Regions from separate parts of the Bradyrhizobium sp. KB893862 SZCCT0404 genome, predicted to be linked through region 1. Evidence: predicted binding sites of a transcription regulator. Region 1 holds the regulator's gene; each other region holds the start of a gene.
What was found. Region 1 encodes LexA, which represses DNA repair genes until DNA is damaged. Its sites were predicted from a motif close to TGTTCNNNNTGTGTTCNG; they were not measured.
Positions count from the first base shown of each region.

Region 2: JQ617_RS17735 (DNA recombination protein RmuC) is a predicted target of LexA. The motif match lies at 1,551-1,568, and genes of this name have one in related genera.
Region 3: uvrA (excinuclease ABC subunit UvrA) is a predicted target of LexA. The motif match lies at 1,350-1,367, and genes of this name have one in related genera.

Region 1 covers NZ_JAFCLT010000001.1:1,119,527-1,122,804, forward strand. The annotation lists gene JQ617_RS05620 (hypothetical protein) at 127-558, opposite strand; gene JQ617_RS05625 (hypothetical protein) at 751-954, opposite strand; gene lexA (transcriptional repressor LexA) at 1,199-1,900, opposite strand; gene JQ617_RS05635 (molybdopterin molybdotransferase MoeA) at 2,077-3,278, opposite strand, start outside.
Region 2 covers NZ_JAFCLT010000003.1:782,443-785,720, forward strand. The annotation lists gene fmt (methionyl-tRNA formyltransferase) at 1-764, opposite strand, end outside; gene def (peptide deformylase) at 904-1,428, opposite strand; gene JQ617_RS17735 (DNA recombination protein RmuC) at 1,600-2,799, shown strand; gene JQ617_RS17740 (AmpG family muropeptide MFS transporter) at 2,977-3,278, shown strand, end outside.
Region 3 covers NZ_JAFCLT010000001.1:1,242,720-1,245,997, reverse strand. The annotation lists gene JQ617_RS06240 (outer membrane protein) at 1-217, shown strand, start outside; gene JQ617_RS06235 (outer membrane protein) at 451-1,197, shown strand; gene uvrA (excinuclease ABC subunit UvrA) at 1,464-3,278, shown strand, end outside.

The DNA.
Region 1 (3,278 bases):
ACGGAGAGGTGAGGCGGGTGATCCCGGCGGGCCTCATTGCGGACGACACAAGCAACACCACGTCGCCGGCCACGGCCGGCGATGGCGATTTCAATCGGGCCCCGACCTGCGGGCGGGGCAGTCCATTCAGCCGATCGGCAGACGTGTGATCGTCGGCCTGTCGGCAATGGTCTGCGGCTTCTGTTCACGTTCGCCAAGCGGCTGGGTGACCGGCAATTGCAGCACGGTTGCGCGCTGCCCCTCGACGAGCTGCGTCACCAGCACGTACTTGCCGTCGGGGAATTCGATTGCATCGTGATGGCGATCCGGAATGTTCGGATCGATCTTGCCGAACTTGCCGACCCGGGAGTTGATGGTGCGGGTCCAGATCCAGCGATTGTCGTAACGGACGTTGTCGGCGAAGGCGAGCTCCGTTCCCGGCAGCAGGCATACGGCGACGGACATGTCGGCTTCGGAAGCGAAGCCGCGCGTCGAGGTGCCGCGGAATGTTGTCGTGACGATGGTCTCGCCGACTTCCGCGGGACGCGTCGCAACGGCGTGCAGGCTGTAGTCACACATCGGGGTGCTCCTCATTCGAAGATAGCAACCCGCGCCTCTCATCGAGGCGCAGGCCTCTATCAGAGTGGAAGCCCGCAAGCGTCTGCTTGGTTGTAGGCAAATCTGCGGCTTGGGTCCGCAGGCCGCCATCACAATATCTTTCCCGCCTCCACTGGGAACAAAGTCCGCTCCCGTGCATTCCGGCAGGGTGTGTCAGCGTCCTGCCGGCGCCGACCAGCCGGAATATTGCCAGGCGGATTGCGATGGCTGTGCAAGCGCGGCACGGGCGTTGCGGGCTTGCTCGCTCGCCGTCGCCGGCGCCGTCTTGCGGACATGATGCGACGGTGCAGCAACGGCTTGCGAGGCTGATGCCGTGATCAGCGCCATCGTGACGATGCTCAGGACGATCTTGCGCATGTTGTCTCCTCGACTTCTGAAAGACCTTGCGGAGCGATGCGTGCTCCGCGCGGCGTGCCGAGGATGTAGCGCTGGAGAGGTGGCCGGATAATCTGTGCAGAACCAGAAAGACTATCCAGCCGGAGCGGACAATGATCCGCTCCAATCGTTGATGCGCGTCGCCAACCGGCGACGCCCGGATGCTCTCGCTATTGGCTGAGCATGACCTTTCCGGACAACCGCTGTGCGCTTGTCCGGATACTGCTCAGTACTTCCGGTAGAGGCCGATCAGCTTGCCCTGGATCTTCACGCGGTTCGGCGGGAGGATGCGGACCTCGTAGGCGGCGTTGGCGGGCTCGAGCGCGATCGAGGCGCCGCGGCGGCGGAAGCGCTTCAGGGTAGCTTCCTCATCATCGATCAGCGCCACCACGATGTCGCCGGTGTCGGCGCTCTCGTTGCGCTGGATCAGCGCCATGTCGCCGTCGAGGATGCCGGCTTCCACCATGGAATCGCCGCGCACTTCGAGCGCGTAGTGTTCGCCCGAGCCGAGCATGTCGGGCGGGACGCTGATGGTGTGGCTGCGGGTCTGCAACGCCTCGATCGGCGTGCCGGCCGCGATGCGGCCCATGACCGGCACGGCGACGGGACGTTCACCTTCGTCGGCGGCCGGGCTGGATGTCGTGCGCACCTTGCCGAGATTGCCTTCGATGACGCTCGGCGTGAAGCCGCGGCGGTTGCCGGCGGCGGCCTGCAGCTCGGGCAGCTTGATCACTTCGATGGCGCGCGCGCGGTTGGGCAGGCGCCGAATGAAGCCGCGCTCCTCGAGCGCGGTGATCAGGCGATGGATGCCCGACTTCGAGCGCAGATCGAGCGCGTCCTTCATCTCGTCGAAGGAGGGCGGCACGCCGCTTTCCTTCAATCGCTCGCTGATGAATCGCAGGAGCTCGTATTGTTTGCGCGTTAACATCTCGACCAAAATCCCCCGGTTGATGTCGTTCGATTCCGAGACGCTGAATTCAGCTATAAGCCGCTACATGCTCGAAACAAATCATGAACGGACACTATATGTTCGATACATGTTCCGCAACTGCTTAATTTACCGTGAACGCGGCAAACTTCGCGGAACACGTGGGCTGACGGCGCTCAGACCGGCAGCAGCAGCACCTCGCAAGGCGTGCCGGCTTCGGCCTTGGGCGCGAACGGCGCGCGCACGAGAAGTGCCTGTGCCGCAGCGAGATTCGCAAGCAGCGAGGAATCCTGATGATTGACCGGAAGCACGATCGGCGTGCCGTCGTCGCGCAGCTCCAGGCGCGCGCGCAGATAGTCCTCGCGGACATCGTTTGCGCCGACGTCGCGGCCGAGCACGGCGCGTTCGCGTCGATGGTGAATCACCGAACGACCCGACAACGCGCGAATCAACGGCACCATGAACAGGAAAGCGCAGACGTAGGACGACACGGGATTGCCGGGCAGGCCGATGACGCGCATGGCGCCGATGCGGCCGTGCATCATCGGCTTGCCGGGCCGCATCGCGATCTTCCAGAACGACATCGCGATGCCCTCGGCCTTGAGCGCCTGCTGCACCAGGTCGTGGTCGCCGACCGAGGCGCCGCCGGTCGTGATCAGGATGTCGGCGCCGCTCTCGCGGGCCCGGCGGATGCCTGATGTGGTGGCGTCCAGCGTGTCGGCGGCGACGCCGAGGTCGATGGTATCCGCGCCCTCCTGGCGCGCCAGCGCGTGCAGGGCGTAACCGTTGGAATAGACGATCTGGCCGGGGCCGGGCGCTGAGCCCGGCATGACCAGCTCGTCGCCGGTGGCGAGGATCGCGACCTTCGGGCGCCGGTGGATGGGGAGCTGCGGATGGTTCATCGCGGCGGCAAGCGCCAGGTCGCGGTCGGTGAGCCTGGTTCCTTTGCGCAGCAGCACATCGCCCTCGGCGAAGTCGACGCCGGCCCGCCGGATGTGGCGTCCGGGAAGCGCTGCTTCCTTGATCGTGATGCGCTTGCCGTCCGCGACCGTGTCCTCCTGGATCACCACGGCATCCGCGCCGGCGGGCACGACGCCGCCGGTGAATATCCGCACGGCCTCGCCGGTGCCGACCGATCCTGCGAACGGGCGCCCGGCGGCGACCTCGCCGATGACCGTCAGCTGGGAATCGATTGTCGCCGCGTCTGAAGCCCGCACCGCGTAGCCATCCATCGCCGACATCGCCTCCGGCGGCTGCGTGCGCCGTGCCGCGACGTCGCGAGCGAGCACGCGGTGGAAGGCCTGATCGAGGGCGACCATTTCCTCAGGCTGGGGCTCCGCGCCGGCGAGCACGGCGGCAAGCGCGTCGGATACCGGCA
Region 2 (3,278 bases), on a different contig from region 1:
CCCTTGGCGAGCTCGCAGCGCAGGATCTTCACGCGCGCATTGTCGAGCTCGGCCCAGGCGCCGGGAAATGGCGACAGGCCGTGGATGTGGCGCAGCACCGCGTGCGCGGGCTTGGTCCAGTCGACCCGCGCCTCGGCCTTGTCGATCTTGGCCGCATAGGTGACGCCGTCCTCGCTCTGCTTTTTCAGCTGCAGCCCACCCCGCCCGAGCGCCGCCATGGCGCGGACCATCAGATCCGCGCCGAGGCGGGAGAGACGGTCGTGCAGATCGAGCGCGGTCATGGTGTCGGTAATCGCAAGACGCTCGGCCATGGCGACGTCGCCGGTATCGAGGCCGACATCCATCTTCATCACCATGACGCCGCTCTCGGCATCGCCCGCCATGATCGCACGATTGATCGGCGCGGCGCCGCGCCAGCGCGGCAGTAGCGAAGCGTGAAGATTGTAGCAGCCGAGTTTCGGCGCATCGAGGATCGCCTGCGGCAGGATCATGCCGTAGGCGACGACGACGGCGGCATCGGCGTCGAAGCTGCGAAATTCTTCCAGCGCTTCCTCGGTCTTCAGCGTCTTCGGCGTCAGCACGGGCACGCCGAGTTTTCGCGCGGCCTCTTCGACCGGGGTCGGCTGCAATTGCAGGCCGCGTCGCCCGCCCGGCTTCGGTGCGCGCGTATAGACAGCCGCGATCTCGTGGCCATGCGCGACCAGCTCGAGCAGCGTCGGCACGGAGAAATCGGGCGTGCCCATGAAGATGAGGCGGAGGGGCATGTGGCGAGACAATCCTCGGACGCGAGCAAGGTACTCGTCATGGCCGGGCTTGTCCCGGCCATCCACGTTCTTTCCTGCCCGCGGCGCGAGAGAACGTGGATGCCCGGGACAAGCCCGGGCATGACGGCGGAGGGCTTGGCTACTCCGCGCGCTTGGCGGCTTTCTCGAACTTCTTCATCACGCGGTCGCGCTTGAGCTTCGACAGATAGTCGACGAACAGCACGCCGTTGAGATGGTCGATCTCGTGCTGGATGCAGGTGGCGTAGAGGCCCTCGGCATCCTCCTCGTGCACCTTGCCGTCGAGGTCGGTGAAGCGCACGCGCACCTTCGCGGGCCGTTCGACCTCCTCGTAATATTCGGGGATCGAGAGACAGCCTTCCTCGTAGACCGAGAGCTCCTCGGACGAGGCGATGATCTCCGGATTGATGAAGACGCGCGGCAGCGGCGTGGTCTCGCCGTTCTCGTCGCGCTTGGCGAGGTCCATGGTGATCAGCCGCAGCGGCTGCGCGATCTGGATCGCGGCCAGGCCAATGCCGGGCGCGTCGTACATGGTCTCGAACATGTCGTCGGCAAGCTTGCGGATCTCCGGCGTGACCTTCTCGATCGGCTTGGAGACCAGACGCAGCTGCTTGTCGGGCAGGATGATGATTTCTCTGAGGGCCATGGCCGCGATTTAAGCCCCGCGCCGGATGCGGTCAATGCGGCGAGGAACCCCGTTAACCCTCCGCTAACCATAAAACTTCACCTTTGGTTAACCATAAAAATTAGGGGGGCATTAACCCCGCACGTTCCCTCTTCGTTCGCGGATTCCCGCGAATCGGCTAGAAGGGCTGCCATGAACGAGATCATTTTCATGCTGGGCGACTGGCCGGTGCGCACGATCGACGCGCTGATCGGCTTCGGGGCCCTCGTCCTCATCCTGCTGGTGGTGATTGCGGTCGTGATCGCCAGATCCGGACGGCGCGGCGCGGAACTCGCCATGGCGAACGCGATCCGGGCCGACGAGCTCGAGGAGCGCCTCGCCCAGGTGCTGCACGCCCAGAGCGAGGCCGCCGGCCGGGCCGACGCCATGACCCAGGCACTGGCCGGCCGCCAGGCCGAGATGGCGCGAGCGGTCAACGAGCGGCTGGATTCGGTGACCCACCGGGTCGGCCAGTCGATGGAACACTCGACCCGCAACACCATGGAGAGCCTGCGTGCGCTGCACGAGCGGCTCGGCATCATCGACAACGCGCACAAGAACCTCACCGACCTCACCACGCAGGTGACCACCCTGCGCGACGTGCTCGCCAACAAGCAGTCGCGCGGCGCTTTCGGGCAGGCGCGAATGGAGGCGATCGTCCAGGACGGTCTCCCCAAGGGCTCCTACGAGTTCCAGTTCACGCTCTCGACCGGAAAGCGGCCCGACTGCGTCGTGTTCCTGCCCGACCAGCGCCCGCTCTGCATCGATGCGAAATTCCCGCTGGAGGCGATGACCGCGCTGCACGACGCCCGCACCGACGAGGAGCGGCGCGTCGCCACGCAGCGGCTGCGCGGCGACGTGATGAAGCATGTCAGCGACATCGCGGAAAAGTATCTCGTCACCGGCGAGACCCAGGAGATGGCGCTGATGTTCGTGCCGTCGGAATCCGTCTACGCGGAAATCCACGACGGCTTCGACGACGTGATCCAGAAGGCCTACCGCGCCCGCGTCGTGCTGGTTTCGCCTTCGCTGCTGATGCTGGCGATCCAGGTGATGCAGCAGATCATGAAGGACGCGCGCATGCGCGATGCCGCCGACCAGATCCAGACCGAAGTGATCAAGCTCGGCGACGATTTGGGTCGTCTCAGGGATCGCGTGGTCAAGCTGCAGAAACATTTTTCCGATGCGAACGAGGACGTCCGCCAGATCCTGATCTCCGCCGATAAGATCGAGAAGCGCGCCGGCCGGATCGAGGAGCTCGATTTCAGCAAGAGCGATACGGCGGCGGAAGGCCCGCGCCTGGTGGCGACCGCGCCGGAGCTGTTCCCGCGGAAGCTTCAGGCGGGGGAGTGATTTGCTAACCTCTCCCCGCCTGCGGGGAGAGGTCGGATTGCGCAGCAATCCGGGTGAGGGGGTACAGGTCTCGCGACCACCGCATGTGTGGAGAGAGGCCCCTCACCCCGCCCTCTCCCCGTAAGAACGGGGAGAGGGAGACGAGGCATCGCGGCCAGAATCTGCTAACACCACCCCATGACCGCACCCGACGCGACCTCCTCCGACGCGACTTCTGCTCCTGCGACCTCCTGGCGCGAGAGTCTGGCCGTTTACCTGCAGCCGCGGGTGCTGATCGTACTGTTCCTCGGCTTTTCCTCGGGGCTGCCGCTGGCGCTGTCGGGCTCGACGCTGCTGGTGTGGATGCGGGAAGCCGGCGTCGATCTCAAGACCATCGGGCTGTTCGCGCTGGTCGGCACGCCCTACACGCTGAAATTCCTGTGGGCACCGCTGGTGGATGCGCTGCATGTGCCGCTGTTCACGCGCGCTTTCGGGCGGCG
Region 3 (3,278 bases), 120 kb from region 1:
GGCGTCGGACAGCAAGTTCCACTCCGGCTGGACCGTCGGTGCGGGCGTCGAGGCGTATTTCGCCCCGAACTGGACCGTCAAGGGCGAGTACCTCTATCGCAGCCTCGGCGGCGAGACCTACTTCTCGGGCGCCCTGCCCACCGGCACGCTCAACTTCCACACCGTGCAGGTCGGCGTGAACTATCACTTCAACGGCCCGGTCGTCGCGAAGTACTGAGCTTCGTCTCCGACGCACCATCGTTACGAAAGGCCGGCCTCGCGCCGGCCCTTTTGTTTTTGCGCGCGTAGCGATAGACGCCGGCCGGCCTCTCGCGTTTTCCAGGAGCTGTGGCGTACGAGTGACACAACCTTAGGATTCAATAATGTAAGGTTGCAGCATTCGTTTGGGTCGTAGCGTCGGCTGCCGTTCCTGTGGAAGGCAGCCAAGTGAAATGGAACTGGGGAATTCAGATGAAGAAGATCTTGCTGGCCTCGGCCAGCCTGTTCGCACTCAGCGCGTTGACACCGGCTTCGGCGGCCGATCTTGCGGCCCGCCCCTACACCAAGGCGCCGGTCGCCGTGGCCTCGATCTACAACTGGAGCGGATTCTATATCGGCATCAACGGCGGTGGCGCCTCGAGTCGCAACTGCTGGGACGTTAACAATATCTTCGGCGTTCCCGGTCCGGACACGGCTGAAGGCTGCCACAACGCGACCGGCGGCATCGTCGGTGGCCAGATCGGCTATCGCTGGCAGTCGGCCAACTGGGTGTTCGGCCTCGAAGCCCAGGGCGACTGGGCCGACCTGAAGGGCTCGAACACGAGCCTAGTGCTCGCACCGCTGGTCAACCAGACCAGGATCGATGCGCTGGGTCTGTTCACCGGCCAGATCGGCTACGCCTGGAACAACGTGCTCTGGTACGTGAAGGGTGGCGCGGCCGTCACGCACGCCAAATACGACGGTCTGGTGGGCGGCGTCGTCCTCGACAGCGCAAGCGAGACGCGCTGGGGCGGCGCGGTCGGCACCGGCCTCGAATTCGGTTTCGCGCCGAACTGGTCCGTTGCCATCGAATACGACCATCTGTTCATGGGCCATCGCAACGTCAGCTTCACGATCCTCGGCGTCAACGACCGCATCGACCGCATCAAGCAGGACGTCGATATGGGCACCGTCCGCCTCAACTACACCTTCGGCGGCCCGGTCGTCGCCAAGTACTGAGCAACGCTCAGCGCCCTCGCGTTACGAAAGGCCGGCCTCGCGCCGGCCTTTTTTCCTTTGCGGGCATGGTCCAGCGCAGTTCCTGCTGCCAGATGCCGCCAGAGCGCCAACATTCCGTTGACGATTCGCAACTCCCTCTGGAAATCCGTCTCCGTTCTTCCTACGTTCGCTGCCATACCCATTGGCGCCGATCCCGGTTCCGGGCGAAGCGCGCCTTTTTTGTTGGCGCGATTGCGCACCTTTGGGCTTCCTTGAGGGCAACTCGGATGGATGAAGTGATCAAGGCGAAGCGCCAACAACAGAACGCCGGCTCCAGCCAGCGCGCAATTACGATCCGCGGCGCGCGCGAGCACAACCTCAAGAACATCGACGTCGAGATTCCCCGCGACAAGCTGGTGGTGTTCACCGGCCTCTCCGGCTCCGGCAAATCCTCGCTCGCCTTCGACACCATCTATGCCGAAGGCCAGCGGCGCTACGTCGAGTCGCTCTCGGCCTATGCCCGCCAGTTCCTCGAGATGATGCAGAAGCCGGACGTCGACCAGATCGACGGCCTGTCGCCGGCGATCTCGATCGAGCAGAAGACCACCTCGAAGAACCCGCGCTCGACTGTCGGCACCGTCACCGAGATCTACGATTACATGCGCCTGCTATGGGCGCGCGTCGGCGTGCCCTACTCGCCGGCCACGGGCCTGCCGATCGAGAGCCAGACCGTCTCGCAGATGGTCGACCGCGTGCTGGCGCTGCCCGAGGGCACCCGCCTCTATCTGCTCGCCCCCGTCGTGCGCGGCCGCAAGGGCGAGTATCGCAAGGAGCTCGCCGAATGGCTCAAGAAGGGCTTTCAGCGCGTCAAGATCGACGGCACCTTCCACGAGCTGGCGGAGGCGCCGACGCTCGACAAGAAATTCCCGCACGACATCGACGTCGTGGTCGACCGCATCGTGGTGCGCGCCGACATCGGCCAGCGCCTCGCGGAGAGCTTTGAGACCGCGCTGAAGCTCGCCGAGGGCCTGGCCGTCGTCGAGTTCGCCGACGCGCCCGCGGCCGCCCCTGCAGAAGAGAAAAAGAAGACCGCAAAAATCCACGACAAGAGCGGGCCCGAGCGCATCCTGTTCTCGGAAAAATTCGCCTGCCCGGTCTCCGGCTTCACCATTCCCGAGATCGAGCCGCGCCTGTTCTCGTTCAACAACCCCTATGGCGCCTGCCCGGCCTGCGGCGGTCTCGGCGTCGAGCAGCATGTCGACGAGGACCTCGTCATTCCCGACAAGGACCTGTCGCTGCGCAAGGGCGCGATCGCGCCCTGGGCCAAGTCGTCCTCGCCCTATTACGAGCAGACGCTGACCGCGCTCGGCAAGCATTACAAGTTCACGGTCGACACCAAGTGGAAGGATCTCGCCAAGAAGACGCGCGATGCGATCCTCTACGGCTCCGGCGAGGACGAGATCAAGTTCTCCTACCAGGACGGCGTGCGCTCCTACGACACCAAGAAGCCGTTCGAGGGCGTCATCACCAACATCAACCGCCGCTATCGCGAGACCGAGAGCGAGTGGGCGCGCGAGGAGCTCGCAAAATATTTCCACGACGTGCCCTGCGGCGGCTGTAACGGTTTCCGCCTCAAGCCCGAGGCGCTCTGCGTCAAGGTCGGCGGCAAGCATATCGGCGAGATCTCGGAACTGTCGGTCAAGAAGGCCGGCGAATGGTTCGAGGGCGTGCCGGAGGCGCTGAACAAGCAGCAGAACGAGATCGCCGGCCGCATCCTGAAGGAGATCCGCGAGCGCCTGACCTTCCTGCTCGACGTCGGCCTCAACTATCTGACGCTGTCCCGCTCGTCCGGCACGCTGTCCGGCGGCGAGAGCCAGCGCATTCGCCTGGCCTCGCAGATCGGCTCGGGCCTGACGGGCGTGCTCTACGTGCTGGACGAGCCCTCGATCGGCCTGCACCAGCGCGACAACGCGCGCCTGCTCGACACCCTCAAGAGGCTGCGCGACCTCGGCAACACCGTGGTCGTGGTCGAGCATGACGAGGACGCCATTCGCCTCGCCGACTACGTGCTCGACATCGGCCCCGGCGCCGGCATGCATGGC